3 regions of the Bacillus sp. GW823-FHT06A10 genome follow, and region 3 is predicted to be linked to each of the others. Evidence: riboswitches for the same ligand, from Rfam matches in the RefSeq annotation. Region 3 holds a riboswitch; each other region holds the start of a gene.
The links. A riboswitch is a leader RNA that binds a small molecule or an ion and turns the genes downstream of it on or off. The one in region 3 is predicted to bind S-adenosylmethionine.

Region 1 (5,887 bases), on a different contig from region 3:
AGGAGAAAAAGAATTCTATGGTTGTTTAATGCCACATGAGGAAGTATTAATTTTAGGGAAAAACTTTAATATGGAAGTTGGTTTTCTTTACCGAATTAATGAGTATACAACAAATATAATTAGACAGAACTTAGATCAAGTAGAAGATTTATGGAACTGGAATCGTAAAGTGTTTAATCCAGCGGAAGAAGAGGTTGCTGGAGAGGACTTGGTCGGTGTGTTACTCGTTTATGAAAATAGTGAGACATATATGTATAATGTGATGAATAGTAGCCAAGTTTTTCGTAAATATAAAACGAATGCAACGTATTTTCAAGTAGGGTGCGGGATTTATGCGGGCTTGTCCAGTTTACTTTTAGATCAATTTGAACAAGGTGCTTATTATGTTGAGGAGTTGTTATTAAATACAGAAAGTAAGTACGGTGAGTATTTAAATTTATATATGAAGGATTTTGTAATAGGGCATAATAATTTTACGGATGGATTGTTACATGACAGGGTAAGATGGATGTAAGTTGTTACCAAAAGGAAGGAGAGATCTCCTTCCTTTCATTATTATAAGGTTAAATATTGCCCTGAAAGCAATTTCATACTTATACTTTAAGGAGATAACAATGAAAGTTTTTTGTATCGATCAAGGGGAGTTTTTATATGAATAAATACAAGAGCTTGATTTATGAAGAAAGAAGAGCCTTAAAGGTATTTATATTATTATTTTATATTATATTCTTTTTATATGACGCTATATATTATTTTGTATATCCTGCTATGAATATTAGTGGAACAGCGGTAGGTTGGCCAGAAGGTAGTCTTGGGATAGGTGTGCCTATATTTGTAATAGCATTATTTCCTATTTCTATATATCTTCAAAAAAGAGGGTATGTATATTCTGTAAAATATTTATTTTTATTTGGGTACATGTTTATCAATCTTGTGAATAATTTAATGATTTATTTGCGAACGGATAGACCTTTTGAACATGGTAGTATGGTAGAAATGTTATTAATTTTATTTGCCCCAGTTTTCGTGAATAGAAAATACTTTTATTTAGTGTCCTTTAGTGTAATTGGAAAGTACGTATTTTTCACATTGCTATTACAAGATTTAAAAGTGGTAATTCCACTTGTTTTATGTATATTCTATTTCATTATTTCACATTCTTTATTAAAACGATTTCAATCTTATGTAAGAACAGTGGTTGAAATGATGAACAATATGAAAGAGACGGAAAATTTAGCTGTGATTGGGACTATGTCTACAACAATTGCCCATGAAATTCGAAATCCGCTAACAGCGTTAAAAGGGTTTACGCAAATGCAAAAAGAAAGAAATCCAACTGATACGATGAGCTACGACATTATGCTACAAGAAATTGAAAGGGTTAATGGATTTGTTAGTGAATTGATGTTGTTAGGAAAACCAAAGCCAACAAATTATGAAAGGTGTAATATACGAGACATCCTTCTATATGTTGTGCATCTAATGGAAAGTTATGCAACGCAATATAGAGTTAAATGTCATTTACAAGTAGATGGGAATTTACCGGCTATAAACGGTGATGACAAGCAATTAAAACAAGTGTTATTAAATATCATTAAAAATGGAATAGAATCAATGCCAGAGGGTGGAGAAATTCATATTCGTGCATATCAAAAAACGCAAGGACATTTGTGTATTTCTGTTGAAGACCAAGGATTTGGTATAGAGAATGAGAAGTTAGAAAAAATCGGCAAGGCGTTTTACACAACAAAGGAGACTGGCACAGGACTTGGGTTAATGATTACATATAAAATTATTAAGGAACATCAAGGGAGTATCACGATCCAAAGTAGTCTAGGAGTAGGAACGAAAGTAGAAATTTTTCTGCCGACCGTTTAATGTATTGGGAGAAAAGATTTTTCAGAAAAGTGTTCTTGTTGTGTAAATATAAACATTTTATAAAATGTTTCAAGAAGGGTTTTTTTTATAAAATACTTCGTTTATAATGGAGGAAAATATCGACATGAGATTGATTGCTCATGTAACGGTTCAGTAGTGTTATGAAAAGATAAGAAGGGGTGCACGCGCATCCTTTTTTCTATGCAGATATTATGAAAGAGGTGGTATGATGGAATTAACATTAAATTCGACTGTATGTTTACACACGATTCAATTTCGAAAAGAGCAAAAGAATTATATTGTAAAAGATACAATTACAGGAGAAAAATATGAAATGCCGCCACTTTGGATTGATGCATTGGCAATGATGCGTGACGGTTTTTTATTGGGAGAAATTGAGGAGAAATTAAAAGAAGAGTATCCATCCGAAGAAGTGAATATGTTAGCATTCACGAGGCAACTGTTAGAACTAGAACTTGTTGAAATGGTAGATGGAGAAGAGATAGCTTGCACAAAGAAGAAAGAGATAGATTGTTTAGCTTGGGTGCGTCCTCGTGTGGAACAATTCTTTCTTAATTTAAATAGAAAATATAGAAGCAAAGACCAATAGTGGCCTTTGCTTTTTTTATAGGCTGTGTTTAAAAAATAACAGCAAATGCTCTTGCGAAAGCACCGTCACTATTTTTAATTTTTAAAGGTGCTGCTGAGAAAAAGAAACGTTTTGTTTCGATAGCATCTAGATTTGTTAAGTTTTCAATTAAGTAAATATTATTCCCTAGTAATATGTGATGAATCGGTGATGTTTCTGTTGTGACTTCATCAGGAGAAATGAAATCTAAACCGATAGATTTTACTTTTAATCGCACTAGTTCTTTAGCTAATTCTTCAGAAAGATAAAATGCTTCCTTCTCATAAGCCTCTGTATTCCATTTTGTGGATAGATTAGAATGAAAAATAACAATATCACCTTCTTTTATGTCAGTATTATGCAATACTGCCTTAGGTAATTTTCGCTCTTGAATATGTGTTACATCTATAAGAACAGCTTCACCTACAAATTGATCCAGCGGTAATTGATCGATGGTCGTTGCGCCTGAAATAAAATGCGCAGGAGCATCACAATGCGTGCCAACATGAACGACAGAATGAAAATCTGTAACTTGATAGCCTGATTCTTCAACACTTGTAACAGCTTCTAGTTGTATTTTAGGTGTTCCAGGAAATTGAGACATATTATTTTCAAATGTTTGCGATAGATCAATTACTTTCATTTTACATACCTCCAATATATGTTTTTCAAATAATAAAAAGCTCATCCTTCAGTATCAAGAAAGATGAGCTTTACATGCTAGTTGAGTTTTATCTTCCAAAATGCAATGCATTTTGCAGGAATTAGCACCTATTCAGTTTGTATAAACTGAGGTTGCTGGGCTTCAAAGGGCCGGTCCCTCTGCCTCTCTTGATAAAGAAGTATTCAGTTTTTAAAATCGGAATTTTCCGATAGTTAAATTGTAATTTATTTCCTTTTTTCGTGCAATACAAAATAGGTATTCACCCAAATAAAGCTGCTCGCATATTGTAGCTTATGTAAATAGAATGCTGCGAAGGAGTGAGTGCAGTGACAGGAAATGTATTAAATTATTATGCTGGTGGTAATACAGCTAGGGGATTTCACAATTTATACGAAGAGAATTTAAAAGGATTAGACAGATTATTTATCTTAAAGGGTGGCCCAGGAACGGGAAAATCTTCTTTAATAAAGGCAATAGGTCGTGAATGGATTGAAAAAGGATATGATATTGAATTTTTACATTGTTCTTCTGATAATAAATCGGTTGATGGTGTAATTATCCCAAAATTAAAAGTAGGAATTGTTGATGGGACATCGCCGCATGTTATTGAGCCAAAAATGCCAGGAGTTGTTGAAGAGTATATAAATTTAGGAATTGCTTGGGACTCAGATAAACTAAGAAAGCAGAAGTTAGAAATTGAAAGATTTGTTTCAGAAGCAAGCAAAGCTTTTCAGTCTGCTTACGTACGTTTTAAAGAGGCATTGGTTATACATGATGAGTGGGAGAAGATATATATTGATAATATAGATTTTAATAAAGCAAATGAACTAACCAATCAGCTAATCCAGAAATTATTTGCAGATAAAAGCGGGAGACAATCGCTTGTAAAACATCGTTTTTTAGGAGCTGCTACACCGAAAGGAGCAGTTGATTTTGTTCCTAATTTAACAGAAGGGTTACCACATCGTTATTTTATAAAAGGGCGCCCAGGCTCTGGAAAATCAACGATGCTCAAAAAGTTAGCTAAGGCAGCTGAAGAAAAAGGGTTTGAAGTTGAAGTATATCATTGCGGATTTGACCCGAATAGTCTTGATATGGTTATCGTAAGAGAATTAGGATTTGCAATTTTTGATAGCACCGCACCACATGAATATTTTCCAAGTCGCGAGGGTGATGAAATTATTGATATGTATGCCCTTATTGTTACGCCAGGGACGGATGAGAAATATGCGAAGGAAATTCGTGATGTCTCCATTCAATATAAAGCAAAAATGAATGAGGCGATGTCTTTCTTAGCGAAAGCAAAATCGGTTCGTGATAAATTAGAACGAATTTATATTGCTGCTATGGATTTTTCAATAGTAGATGCATATAAAGAGGAGATTCAAAAAGAGTTTGAACGAATTGCTACTACTGTAATCGAAAAGCAACAATAGACGTTTCATTAGGCTGTCAGTAATTTCTGACAGTTTTTTTGGTATGTAGTAAAATTAGTATTGTATTTGTCGAATTTCCAAGGAAATAATCAAAAAATGGAGGTGTTATGCAATGAGAGAGAAAATCGAGTTGGAGTTAGAAAGAATTGAAAAAGAGAATGATGTGAAAATTTTATTTGCGGTAGAATCAGGGAGTCGTGCTTGGGGTTTTCCATCGAAAGATAGCGATTATGATGTTAGGTTTGTTTATATACATCCGGTAGAATGGTATTTATCAATTCATGACAAACGAGATGTAATTGAATATCCAATTAGTGATGATTTAGATATAAGTGGTTGGGATATTAAAAAGGCGTTGCAACTATTCGCGAAGTCGAATCCTGCTTTACTTGAGTGGATTCGATCACCAATTTTTTATTCGAAAAACTCTAATTTTCCAGAACTACTTCAACAGATGAGTGAGAAGAATTTTGATCCAAAAGCAACGATATATCATTATTTACATATGGCGTCGAAAAATTATCGTGAATTTTTGCAAGGTGAGAATGTAAAGCTGAAAAAGTACTTTTATGTATTACGTCCCATTTTAGCTTGTAAGTGGCTAGAAGAGAAAACGACTTTACCTCCTGTAGAATTTGACCGATTGATTACAGAATTATCATTAGAACGTAGCGTATTAGATGAAATTGAAAAGTTGTTAATAAAGAAAAAAGCAGGTACTGAATTAGATGTTGGATTGAAAATTAAGGTGCTAAATCAATTTTTAGAAGAACAAATTCATTACTATCAGGAATATGTAAAAGGAATTGAAAAGGGATCAGGAATCGATATTGAGAGTTTAAATACATTGTTTCGAGATATGTTGTTTGAAGCATATGAAAAAGAGCACAAGTAAGTTTGTGCCCTTTTTATTTTGTAGGAATGAAGAAAACAGATATAGCTGCGATAAGACCTGCAAAGGAGAATAAGTAAAAATTCCATGCTAAGTCATATTGCATTGTCATAATAATACCGACGAGAATTGGGCCAGCAATTGCACCAACTCGGCCAAGCCCCAGTCCCCAGCCTAAGGAGGTAGCTCGGATATGTGATGGGAAGTATTGTGTTACATATGCATTTAATATTTGAGTAATACCGACTGATCCAATACCAGCAAGGCCAATTAAAAGATAAATGATTGTAACAGATGGTTTGATTGTTAATAGTCCGATACATATGGCTGCCATAAGATAAGAGATGCTAATAACAATTTTTGCTCCTATACGATCAGCAATTGCTCCA
Region 2 (5,887 bases), on a different contig from region 3:
CGCCTTCTTCACGACGTGCGTTAATTGCAGAACGTAAGAAGTCAGCATTTGTTACTCCGCTAATTTCACTTGGATATTGCATTGCTAGGAATAGACCCGCTTGTGCGCGCTCGTCTACTTCCATTTCTAATACATCTTCACCGTCGATGATGATGCTACCTTCTGTTACTTCATACTTTGGGTGACCCATAATCGCAGAAGATAAAGTTGATTTACCTGTTCCGTTAGGTCCCATAATTGCGTGGATTTCTCCACCTTTTACTTCAAGGTTTACACCTTTTAAAATTTCTTTGCCGTCAATTGATACGTGTAAGTCTTTAACCGTTAATGTAGAACCAGCCATCTCAATACCTCCATTAATCCTATATATACATTTTAAAAATTCCTAAAACGTTCATATTCTCATTTTATTCTCATTCTAATCTTATATCAAATAAAATGATATCGCAAACGACGAAAAAAAGTAACAATTTTTTCACAAATGTATATAAGTATTTCCCTTGCATCCTTATATGATACACCTTTCTTCTTATTTATATAAAGAAAAAAGGACTGGTAATTTTCCAGTCCTTTCCTCATATTTATTCACTTACCGGAAGTACAGCACCTTTATATTCTTTATTAATAAAGTCTTGAATTTCTTTTGAATGCAGTACTTCTACTAATTCTTTAATTTCTTTTTTCTTCTCGTCACCTTTACGAACTGCAATAATATTTGCGTACGGTGAGTCTGATCCTTCAATCGCAATTGCATCCTTCTTTGGATTTAACTTCGCATCAATTGCATAGTTCGAATTAATGAATAAAGCATCTCCCTCATTATTTTCATACAACTTCGGTGAAAGTCCAGGTTCAACATCTGTTTTAAATTTTAAGTTTTTCGGATTTTCGACTACATCTTTTACTGTCGCCTTAACCACATCTACACCATCTTTAAGCTTAATCACGCCGCCTTTTTGTAACAATGCTAACATACGGCCTCGCTCCGCTACGTTATTACTCATAATCACTGTCCCGCCATCTGGTAAGTCTTTTAAGCTTTTATATTTCTTAGAATAAATACCCATTGGCTCTAAATGAATTTTTCCTGCGTTTACAATTTTATATCCCTTTTCTTGGATCTCCTTATCTAAATACGGAATATGCTGGAAGTAGTTCGCATCAATCTCTTTATCCGCTAACGCTTTATTTGGCAGTACATAATCCTGGAACTTTTTAATCTCTAACTTAATGCCTTTTTTCTCTAAGATTGGCTGTGCTTTCTCTAAAATAACAGCATGCGGCACGTTAGAAGCTCCAACAACAAGCTTATTCTCTTCTTTTCCTCCGCAAGCAGCTAATGTAAATACAGACAGCGCTGTAACAACTGACAATAGAATCTTTTTCATATGATGTCCCCTTCTCCCCTATAGTTATGTAGTTATAAAAAAGGCTGGCATACACCAGCCTTTTCAGCAATTATTCTTTTACAGGAACAACCGCTCCTTTATATTCTTTATTAATAAAGTCTTCGATTTCTTTAGAATGCAATACTTCTACAAGCTCTTTAATCTCTTTTTTATCTTTATCACCTTTACGAACAGCTACTATGTTTGCGTACGGTGAATCATCACCTTCAATTGCAATTGCATCTTTTTCTGGGTTTAATTTCGCATCAATTGCATAGTTAGAGTTAATTAAAACAGCATCGCCTTCCTTATTGTTATACACTTGTGGCAATAAACCAGGCTCGATATCTGTTTTAAATTTTAAGTTTTTCGGATTATCTGCAATATCTTTTGGAGTTGCATTAACTGGCTCTACTCCGTCTTTAATTTTTAAAATGCCTTCTTTTTGTAAAATTGCTAAACCACGTCCATGGTCAGTAACGGAATTACTCATAATGATTGTCGCCCCGTCTGGAAGTTCTTTTAGGCTCTTATACTTTTGAGAGTATACACCAATTGGTTCTAAATGAATTTTCCCCGCTATTTCAAAATCATATTTTTTATCTTTAATTTCTTTTTCTAAATACGGAATGTGCTGGAAGTAGTTTGCATCTAAATCCTTATCCGCTAACGATTTATTTGGTAATACGTAGTCTTGGAATTTTTTAATTTCTAACTCAATTCCTTTTTTCTCAAGTAACGGTTTTGCCTTTTCTAAAATTTCAGCGTGCGGTACGTTAGAAGCACCAACAACAAGTTTCTTTTCATCTTTATCTTTCCCGCCACAAGCAGCTAAACCAAAAATTGAAGTTGAAATAAGTGCCGTAAGTAATAATTTTTTCATTTGAAACATCCTCTCGTTTTTTATTATCGTTTATCTATTCGAGTCGTTAAACTATCACCAATCCACTGAATTAAAAATACAACTAGTAATACACAAATTGTCGCAACGATTGTTACATCGTTATTTCCTCGCTGGAATCCTTCTAAATAAGCAAGTGTTCCAAGACCACCAGCACCAACAACTCCCGCCATTGCTGTATAGCCTACTAAAGCAATTGTCGTAACCGTAATACCAGATACTAATGCTGGTAACGATTCTGGAATTAACACTTTCAAAATAATTGTGCTTGTTTTTGCTCCCATTGCTTTGGAAGCTTCAATTACACCTTTATCAATTTCGCGAAGTGCAATTTCAACCATTCTCGCGTAGAATGGTGCCGCTCCAATAATTAAAGCCGGCAGAGCTGCACTTGCTCCAAGAATTGTTCCAAGAAGAATCTTTGTGAATGGGATTAATAAAATAATTAAAATGATGAACGGTATAGAACGGAATATATTTACGAATGCTCCAATCACCGTATTAATTGATTTGTTTTCCCATAAATTATCTTTCGCTGTCATGAAAAGTAACAATCCTAAAATTAGTCCTAAAACAAATGTCGCAAGAGCTGCGATTGCCGTCATATATAACGTTTCACCAGTTGCTTCTAACATTTGATTCCAATCAACATTTGCGAGTAACTTATCCATGTGCAATCACCTCCAGCTCTACTTGATCTTGATGAATTCCTTCTATCGCTTGCTGGATCGCTGTTTCCTCACCATTTAAATGAACAACTAAACTACCGTAAGAACCGTTATTCGTTTGTGCGATATTTCCTTGCAAAATGCTAACTTCTATATCACTGCGTTGCATCAATCGTTGAAGGACTGGTCTTTCTACAGCCTCACCAATAAACTGCAAACGAATTACTTTTCCATCTGGATATTTTTCAATTAAACTTTCAATCGTTTCATTTGTATCTTCAGAATCTGTTAACTGCTGTACAAATCGTTTCGTAATATCTTGCTTCGGATTACGGAATACATCAAGTACTGGACCCGTTTCTACAATCTTTCCTCTCTCCATTACCGCCACTCGATTACAAATCTTTCGAATTACGTGCATCTCATGTGTAATGAGTACAATTGTTAAACCAAGGCGCTTATTAATGTCTAATAGTAAATCCAAAATTTGATCTGTCGTTTCTGGATCAAGAGCCGACGTTGCTTCATCACATAAAAGTACTTGTGGGTTGTTAGCTAATGCTCTTGCAATCCCAACGCGTTGTTTTTGTCCCCCGCTCAGCTGAGATGGGTACGCGTCTCCTCTTCCTTCTAATCCAACAAGATGAATTAATTCATCAACACGTTTTCTTCTCTTCGTTTTATCAACACCTGCAATTTCAAGTGGAAACTCTATATTTTCACGTACAGTTCGTGACCAAAGTAAGTTAAAGTGCTGAAAAATCATTCCGATTTCTTGCCTTGCCTTACGAAGTTCACTTCCTGTAATTGCTGATATAACACGATTCGCAATTGTAATTTGGCCAGAAGTCGGTTTCTCTAACTGATTAAACAATCTGATTAAAGAACTTTTCCCAGCGCCGCTATATCCGATAACACCAAATATTTCGCCTTTTTCTATTTTTAAATTGGCGTTATCTACAGCAGTGACATCACCGCTTTTCGCCTTATATATTTTCCTTACATTCTCTAATAGAATCATGATGTTCACCCCTTTTTTGTTTAGATAGACTCCGCATTTTTTTATTTTTGATGCGTGTAGTCCACCGCTATCACTACTTTTATTATTTGAATGTCCTCCACATTCAAACAACAAAAAACCTTTCCGCTTTAGAGAAGCAGAAAGGTTTATATGCGTATATAACAACATTATCCCTCTCTCTCATCTCTCAAAGCATTCGCTTTGCAGGAATTGGCACCATTTCAACATAAGTTGACGGTTGCCGGGCTTCACAGGGCACAGTCCCTCCACCTCTCTTGATAAGAGAAATCAGATTCAATTTTCGTCTGATTTGAAATTTATGAAATTGTCTATATTTTATGACTTGAATTGTATCAATATACGCTCACCATGTCAACAGAAATTTTCGCAAAAAATGAAACTTCAGAATTTTAAGCACCTACTGACATCGGTTTACATATATGAAACATCGATTCCACTAATAACATCGTTCGGTACGTTCCTGAATATTGTACACGTCCATCATTCATTAACATTTGCAATCGTACATTTCCATTCACCAATTGCTCTATATCTTTTTCATCTAAGCAAATGATTTGTTCCGTTCCTCTTTCCTCTTGTAGCAGCTCTATATAATCTCTTGAAATTTGTAACGAACAACTTTCATCTCTAAAGCGGAAATTAACAGTTTTCTCCTCTTGTCTTAAAAGCGGCTCTAAATGATATTGACCATTAGCGTAATTTACAAATGATTGAAGCAAAGAATATAATTTCACCCTAAATCACATCCTTCATATCACTTTCTATTACATACCATTCCCTCTCAATAAAGAGCAATCCTGTTATTTTCGCTCGACAAATACTGTATCCATCCTGCATCTCGACATATTTCCCAAGAAATATGTCGAGGCGGCAAAAATTTTGCCGCCTACTTTAATTCCGTATATAAATATTCAACCGAATGAAATGCATATATCTTCTTCATCAGTGTCCCATTTTCAAAAACAAGTAAACAAGGTACACTTTCAATCCCATACTCTTTCGCTAAATGCGGAGCATAATTTAAATCTAACATCCCAATTTTGAGGCCTTCAATTGTCATCTCAACGACTGTTAACATCTTTTTTGCTAATTGGCATGTTCCACACATTGGAGTATATACATATAACACTGTTTTTTCTTCATTCTCTATTAGGGCTGTAGCTTCGGCTCCTGTCCAATCGATCACTTCTATCATTCCTTACCGTAAATATTCTGTATAAACGTCAATGTCGGCTCCCCATAATACATTTGCTAAGTGTGTAGATGGCGCAGTTGCCACTTCTCGGTACGAGCGATCAATATAGATATGCTCGGCTTGCGGAAATTCTTTTCGAAATTGTTTCCTTAACTTTTCTCCAGCATCATCAGCATCCACTAGCACATACACTTCCTTATCAAAAAACTGATCAACGAGCTCATCCATTTTCGACAAACCAATTGTACCATTTGTACAAACAATTTCCACTGGTTCACGAATAATAGATTCAATCTTTCTTCTATCTGATGTACCTTCTACAATAATGACTTTTTCCACATAAATCATATGTCATCACCCGATCACCATATACTATACAACCTTGAACTTAGTATATAGTATATTCGTTATTTTCATGTTGTTTCCTGTTTATTTTTGCAAAAGAAAAGCGAAACCGACTGTTTAGCCCTGTTGGCTAAGGTTCTTCCGTACAGAAGACGCTTTTTGTCTTCTCGTGCGGAAGGTTCTTAGACATGAAGGGCTAGGAGTTGGAGCTAGACAATGAAAAGCGCAAGCGGCTCATTTAGATTGTGATGGGGATGGAGCTTCTGACGTAGAGGCGCTTTTTGCCTTGTAGGAAGAAGCGAAGCCACCGAACAATCTAGTCGCTGGAGCTAGACAACGAAAAACAAA
Region 3 (5,887 bases):
CTATTTCCACATCACAAGCACCGTATTGAACATTAATATCCTCAAGTTCATAAATATGATCCATCATTCGTACATTGCCTACAAACATATTTTTCAAATATGGTTCTGTACGATATATTTGCTTCTCTTCGTCTATAATCCCTTTTTCTTTAATTTCAACCTTCATTGCTTTTTGCTGATGCCCTTGTTGAATCAATTGATAACCAATTAAAGCTAAACAAGCAAATACGACAAGAACAAATGCTGCTGATGAAAATAAGAAGAATAAAAATACGATACCACCAACAAATAAAAATACATTTCCCCGTACATAACGATTCTTTTTACGATAATGCCTTCCAAACATAAGCATAATAAATGCAAAAATGAGACCACCTGGTTCAAAATGTCCAAGTATCATATCAAGAAAAAGACCGAATCCAAATATGATGAGGAGCATCCCCATTAATTGTGTCTTTGAAAAATGTTTCTTCATTTCAGCTCCCCCCTTCTTGTCACATATACATAGAAGAAAAGGCATTGCTTTCCAACACCTTTTCTCCTATCACTATATCATAAGCCTGTTTTATAATATACTACTATTATTTTGTTAACTCTTTTGTTAACGATACATCATTCTTTTCTTTCATTTCACGCTCAAGTTTTGCAATTTTCATATCAAATGTGTCACGCTCATGCTCTTCATTCATACGAGTTTCTAAGTCACGAATGTGATCTTCAATTTCTTCAAATCGTAAGAACGGATTATTTTCATCCATTTTATGCATCGCAGTATTCATACGACGATTTGCATGTGCCATATTTTCACGTGCCATTAGTTCCATACGCTTTGCGTGCATTTCTTTTAATTTATTTTTCATTTCAGAAAGACGACGCTCTAACTCATCAATTTGCTCTACAACACCTGCATACATTTCTTCTAATCGAGTTACTTGCCCTTCATAATAAGCTACCTCTTCTAACGCACGTTCGTGCAATTGTAATTCGCCTGCTTCTTGAGCAATGATAGCTTGCTTTGATCTTTTGTTAACGAAATAACGTGCTTGCTCAAGCTCACGAGCAAAGTTAGATTTTAATGTTTTATGACGTTCAATTAACTTCTCAATTTTTGTTATTTCACGCTCACTATCACGTAAATATTGGTTTAACATCGCAATTGGATTTTTTCTTTCCTTCTCATCTAACACGTTATGAAAATCAGCTAAAATTGCATCGCGTACACGTCCGAATAAAGATTGTTTCATTATAAATCTTCCTCTCTTCTACTTTATTTATAATTTGATTTATTGTTTTAGTTTTTCATTAATTTGTTCCACTCATCTTCAAAGTTGCTATATGGTTTAGAACTTTCTGGAGCAGATTCAACAACTACATCTTTTTCTTTTTTCCACTCACGGTATCCGTAGTATAAAACCACTAAAGCAGCGATACCGATTAATGCTGGTGAATGAGAAAGCGCAATGGATAAACCGATTAAACCAACAATACCCCAAGCTAACTTTCCAAAAAATGACTTAGCTCGCACAAATGATTTATAGCTCCAATATACAACTCCTGCTCCGATTGCGAATCCTACAATACCAGCAAGACTACCAAGAGCAATTAAAGCCAAAATACCGGCTGCGATAAACGCTAGAAATTGTTTCATCTTGTGCTTGCCTCCCTTCGATTTGATACTCTTATCTTAACTATTTTTTCATCTTTCCATAACGAGCTTAAGAACCGTTTTTAACTCAGACTTAAGACCGAGTCATATTCAGCCCTTTACGCAAAAAAACGTGCAGAGTTTATTCTCTGCACGTTTTTTTAATTACTAACATTCATATTAAATTAAGCTGTTTTATGATACTCTTTTTTCTCAGCTACTTTCGAAAATCTTGGAAATCCAATTAAAATAGAAACAATCCCACATACTCCAACTAAGATTGGATAAAATGCATATGGCAACAATTCAACCGGAGATAACGCTGCAAATCCTGCTGCCGTTAACATTTGGGCACCGTACGGAATTAATCCTTGTACACAACATGAGAAAAGATCTAATACACTCGCTGATTTACGAGGGTCTATTTCATATTGATCTGCAATATTTTTTGCAAGCGGGCCTGTAAAGATAATCGAAATCGTATTATTCGCTGTACACATATTCGTCATACTTACTAAACCAGCAATACCAAATTCCGCACCTTTTTTCGAACGAATATTACGTGTTAATACATTCATTAAATATTGAATACCACCATTATATTGGATTAATTCAACCATACCGCCAATTAATATAGCAAGTAATACTAACTCCATCATACCGCCCATTCCAGTCGTTACACTTTTAAAGAAACTTTCTAACGTGTAACTTCCATCTATAAGACCGATAAAACCAGATAATACAGTTCCACCAGTTAATACAATAAGTACATTCCAGCCAAGTAGCGCTGTAATAAGTACTCCTGCGTACGGTAAAATCTTTATCCAATCAAAGCTATGTGCTTTAATTTGCGTGTCACTTCCTGAAGTAACTATTACTAATAGTACAATTGTAATAATAGCCGCTGGTAACACAATTAAAAAATTCGTTTTAAACTTATCTTTCATTTCTGTTCCTTGTGAACGAACAGCTGCGATTGTTGTATCTGAAATAAATGATAAATTATCACCAAACATCGCTCCCCCAACAACAGTAGCCATTGCAAGCGCAATTGAGATATCAGTTTGACCACTAATACCTACAGCAATCGGCGCTAATGCTGCAATTGTTCCCATTGAAGTTCCCATTGCTAATGAAATAAATGCACCAATAACAAAGATTCCAGCTACGATAAATCCTGGCGGTAAAATAGTTAACGCTAAATTAACAGTTGAGTCTACTCCGCCCATTCCTTTAGCCGTTTCAGAAAATGCACCTGCAAGCACAAAAATTAATACCATAATCATAATATCCGGATTTCCTGCACCTTTAGCGAACCGCTCGACTTTCACATTAAAACTTTCTTTACGATTCATCACTAAAGCGATTCCTACAGCAATTGAAATTGCTACAAGTATCGGCAATTTATAGAAATCACCTGTAATAATTCCAGAACCAATGAATAGCGCCAAAAATATCCCAAGTGGTAATAAAGCTAAACCATTTCCTCTCGTTTCTTTCAAAGTACCATCTCTCCCTAGTTTCAACCTTTTTCTAATGAATAACAAAAGACCTCTTCCGATGAGAAGAGGTCTTATACATCTATAAGAAACGCTCTTCTCATCTTTCAAGCACATGCTTGCTGGATTTGGCACAGCACTCTGAAATCGAGTCCGCTGCCGAGGCATCGTAGGGCCAGTCCCTCCGCCTCTCTTTATAAGAAGGTTTCATATTTATTTTTTAATAATAATTTCTTCCCTAACTTTACTCGCTTACAAAACAAAAGTCAATTATTTTTTGTATAGATTTTTTTGGTAATTATACAAAAATTTGAATACAATAATCATTTTAACTTTTCGATTTCTTCTTCCAATATTGAAATCCAATAAAATTCACTATTTTTTATTGCTTCTAATATCCATTTCGTAGTGTACCAAGCTAACTCATACTCTTCCTTCGTGACATCGCCACTTTTATAAGCATCCTCTAGCTCCTCTTCATCTAATACATACACCTTACCGCTAGGTAATAATACTACATCTAAATATAAATCATCAAAATACGGTAAACCACGATCGTCTATTTCATATTCTTTCGTCACATCAATATAATATTGCACTAAATTGTGCCTATCATCTAACATAGCTGTAATCGCAAAGTTCTTTCCATTAATGAAATATTGAACCCACATATACCCATCACTTGCAATACAAATTTCTTTACCATCATATTCTTTACAACTAGGCTCTCTCACCTTTTTTATATCCAGTATTCCGAGCATTCCCTCTTCCACTTGCTTAAGCCTATAACTCTTTTCTATTAGTCTTTTCCACGAAGAACCGTCACCATATTTACGTTTCATTATGTATACTCCTCTTCTATATACAGAAAAGCTCCCACATATTATGTGAGAGCTTGTTCATATTATAATCAAGCAGCTTGACCCTTTTCAGAAATCTCTTTTAAATAAGCTTGTCCTTTTTCAGCGTCATATTGACCTTCCCACTTAGACATAACTACAGCTGCTAAAGAGTTTCCTACAACGTTAACTGCTGTACGAGCCATATCTAAAATACGGTCAATACCAGCAATGAACGCTAAACCTTCAGGTGGAATACCTACTGTACCAAGTGTCGCTAATAATACAACGAATGATACGCCCGGTACACCTGCGATACCTTTTGATGTAACCATTAATACAAGTAATAATGTAATTTGTTGTGTAATAGATAAATCAATACCGTACATTTGCGCCAAGAAAATAGCTGCAATTGCTTGATATAAAGTTGATCCATCTAAGTTAAATGAATAACCTGTCGGAATAACGAAAGATGTAATTGCTTTCGGACAACCGAATTTCTCCATTTTCTCCATGATTTTTGGTAAAACTGTTTCTGAGCTTGCTGTAGAATACGCTAAGATCAGCTCGTCTTTTAAAATCTTAAAGAATTGGAAAATGTTAATTCCAAATATTTTCGCTGTAAGTCCTAAGACAACTACGACGAAGAAGATCATTGCTCCATATACGACAATTAGTAATTTCCCTAATGGAATTAATGAAGCAAGACCAAATGTAGAAACTGTAACACCAATTAGTGCAAACACACCAAATGGTGCAAATTTCATAACTTGGTTTGTTACATAAAACATTGCATCAGCTACACCTTGGAAAAATTGAAGAACTGGTCTTCCTCTCTCACCAATTGCTGCTACACCTAAACCAAATAGTACAGAGAAGAAGATAATAGCAAGCATATCTCCGTCAGCCAATGACTTCATAATGTTCGTTGGAACAATATTTACAAACGTATCTGCAAATGAATGACTTTGTACTTGCTCTGTCGTATGTGTATATTTCGAAATATCTGTCTTTGTTAACTGCTCCATATTTACGCCTTTTCCTGGTTGGAAAATATTCGCTATTAATAGACCAACAATAATTGCAATTGTTGTAATAATTTCAAAGTAAAGAATTGTTTTTCCGCCTAGTCGACCTAGTTTTTTAACATCGCCAACACCAGCAACCCCAACAACAATACTTGCTACAACAATCGGTACAACGATCATTTTAATTAATCGGATGAAAATATCACCAATTGGTTGTAAGTACTTCACAACAGCTGGATTATCAAAGAAAATCGCCCCAACCGCAATACCAAGCGCAAGCCCTATTAATATTTGCCATGCAAGTCCTATTCTTTTCATATTTGTTGTAACCCCCTCTTCGATGTGTCACTCTATCTCTCATTCTATCTCTATAAAACTAAGAAATTAAGAGTATTACATATTATTCGACAATTCACTACATTTTGTCCCTGTTAAAAATCATAAATCAAAATTTAAAATCTGACAACAAAATAACTTTCCCCGAATGCAAATAATTTTCTTGACAAAAAATAAACCCATGTTAGAAAACCTCACATGAGAACGATTCCTTACTAGTGTTTTATTAGCTTTCTAAGTACTATTTCACCCCATAAAAACTATTACTTTCCTCCTGTATTTTACAGATAAATCCCAAAATATACCTTTATTACAGCCATAAATAAAATGTAAGTACTATGACAATTAAAGTTGAAAAATGATAAATTCCGACAAAACTTAGCAATTTTATAAAGTTTTCTTTACATTATGATTACAACGATAGACACTCTTCTTCTTATGATATATAACATTCATAGGGAAAGGAGTCAGACAACTATGAAAAAGAAATTTGCAGCGTTTAGTGTTTTAGCAGCAGGAACGATTTTTGCTTCCCCGTTA

Region 1: linked by a shared signal. The riboswitch ahead of AC1Q8M_RS24210 (cyclase family protein) and the one ahead of AC1Q8M_RS03485 (Na+/H+ antiporter NhaC family protein) in region 3 are both predicted to bind S-adenosylmethionine.
Region 2: linked by a shared signal. The riboswitch ahead of AC1Q8M_RS21280 (methionine ABC transporter ATP-binding protein) and the one ahead of AC1Q8M_RS03485 (Na+/H+ antiporter NhaC family protein) in region 3 are both predicted to bind S-adenosylmethionine.

Annotation. Positions count from the first base shown of each region.
Region 1 covers NZ_JBXAHT010000004.1:81,894-87,780, forward strand. The annotation lists gene AC1Q8M_RS24195 (hypothetical protein) at 1-514, shown strand, start outside; gene AC1Q8M_RS24200 (ATP-binding protein) at 652-1,878, shown strand; gene AC1Q8M_RS24205 (hypothetical protein) at 2,108-2,488, shown strand; gene AC1Q8M_RS24210 (cyclase family protein) at 2,517-3,149, opposite strand; SAM riboswitch class I at 3,235-3,347, opposite strand; gene AC1Q8M_RS24215 (PRK06851 family protein) at 3,497-4,606, shown strand; gene AC1Q8M_RS24220 (nucleotidyltransferase domain-containing protein) at 4,719-5,501, shown strand; gene AC1Q8M_RS24225 (MFS transporter) at 5,515-5,887, opposite strand, start outside.
Region 2 covers NZ_JBXAHT010000003.1:83,854-89,740, forward strand. The annotation lists gene sufC (Fe-S cluster assembly ATPase SufC) at 1-343, opposite strand, end outside; gene metQ (methionine ABC transporter substrate-binding lipoprotein MetQ) at 582-1,388, opposite strand; gene metQ (methionine ABC transporter substrate-binding lipoprotein MetQ) at 1,459-2,271, opposite strand; gene AC1Q8M_RS21275 (methionine ABC transporter permease) at 2,295-2,960, opposite strand; gene AC1Q8M_RS21280 (methionine ABC transporter ATP-binding protein) at 2,953-3,978, opposite strand; SAM riboswitch class I at 4,156-4,263, opposite strand; gene AC1Q8M_RS21285 (hypothetical protein) at 4,389-4,733, opposite strand; gene AC1Q8M_RS21290 (thioredoxin family protein) at 4,886-5,194, opposite strand; gene AC1Q8M_RS21295 (toprim domain-containing protein) at 5,198-5,542, opposite strand.
Region 3 covers NZ_JBXAHT010000001.1:660,155-666,041, reverse strand. The annotation lists gene liaF (cell wall-active antibiotics response protein LiaF) at 1-475, opposite strand, end outside; gene AC1Q8M_RS03495 (PspA/IM30 family protein) at 582-1,244, opposite strand; gene AC1Q8M_RS03490 (lmo0954 family membrane protein) at 1,292-1,648, opposite strand; gene AC1Q8M_RS03485 (Na+/H+ antiporter NhaC family protein) at 1,831-3,147, opposite strand; SAM riboswitch class I at 3,242-3,347, opposite strand; gene AC1Q8M_RS03480 (ribonuclease FAU-1 family protein) at 3,468-3,986, opposite strand; gene gltP (glutamate/aspartate:proton symporter GltP) at 4,055-5,329, opposite strand; gene AC1Q8M_RS03470 (murein hydrolase activator EnvC family protein) at 5,825-5,887, shown strand, end outside.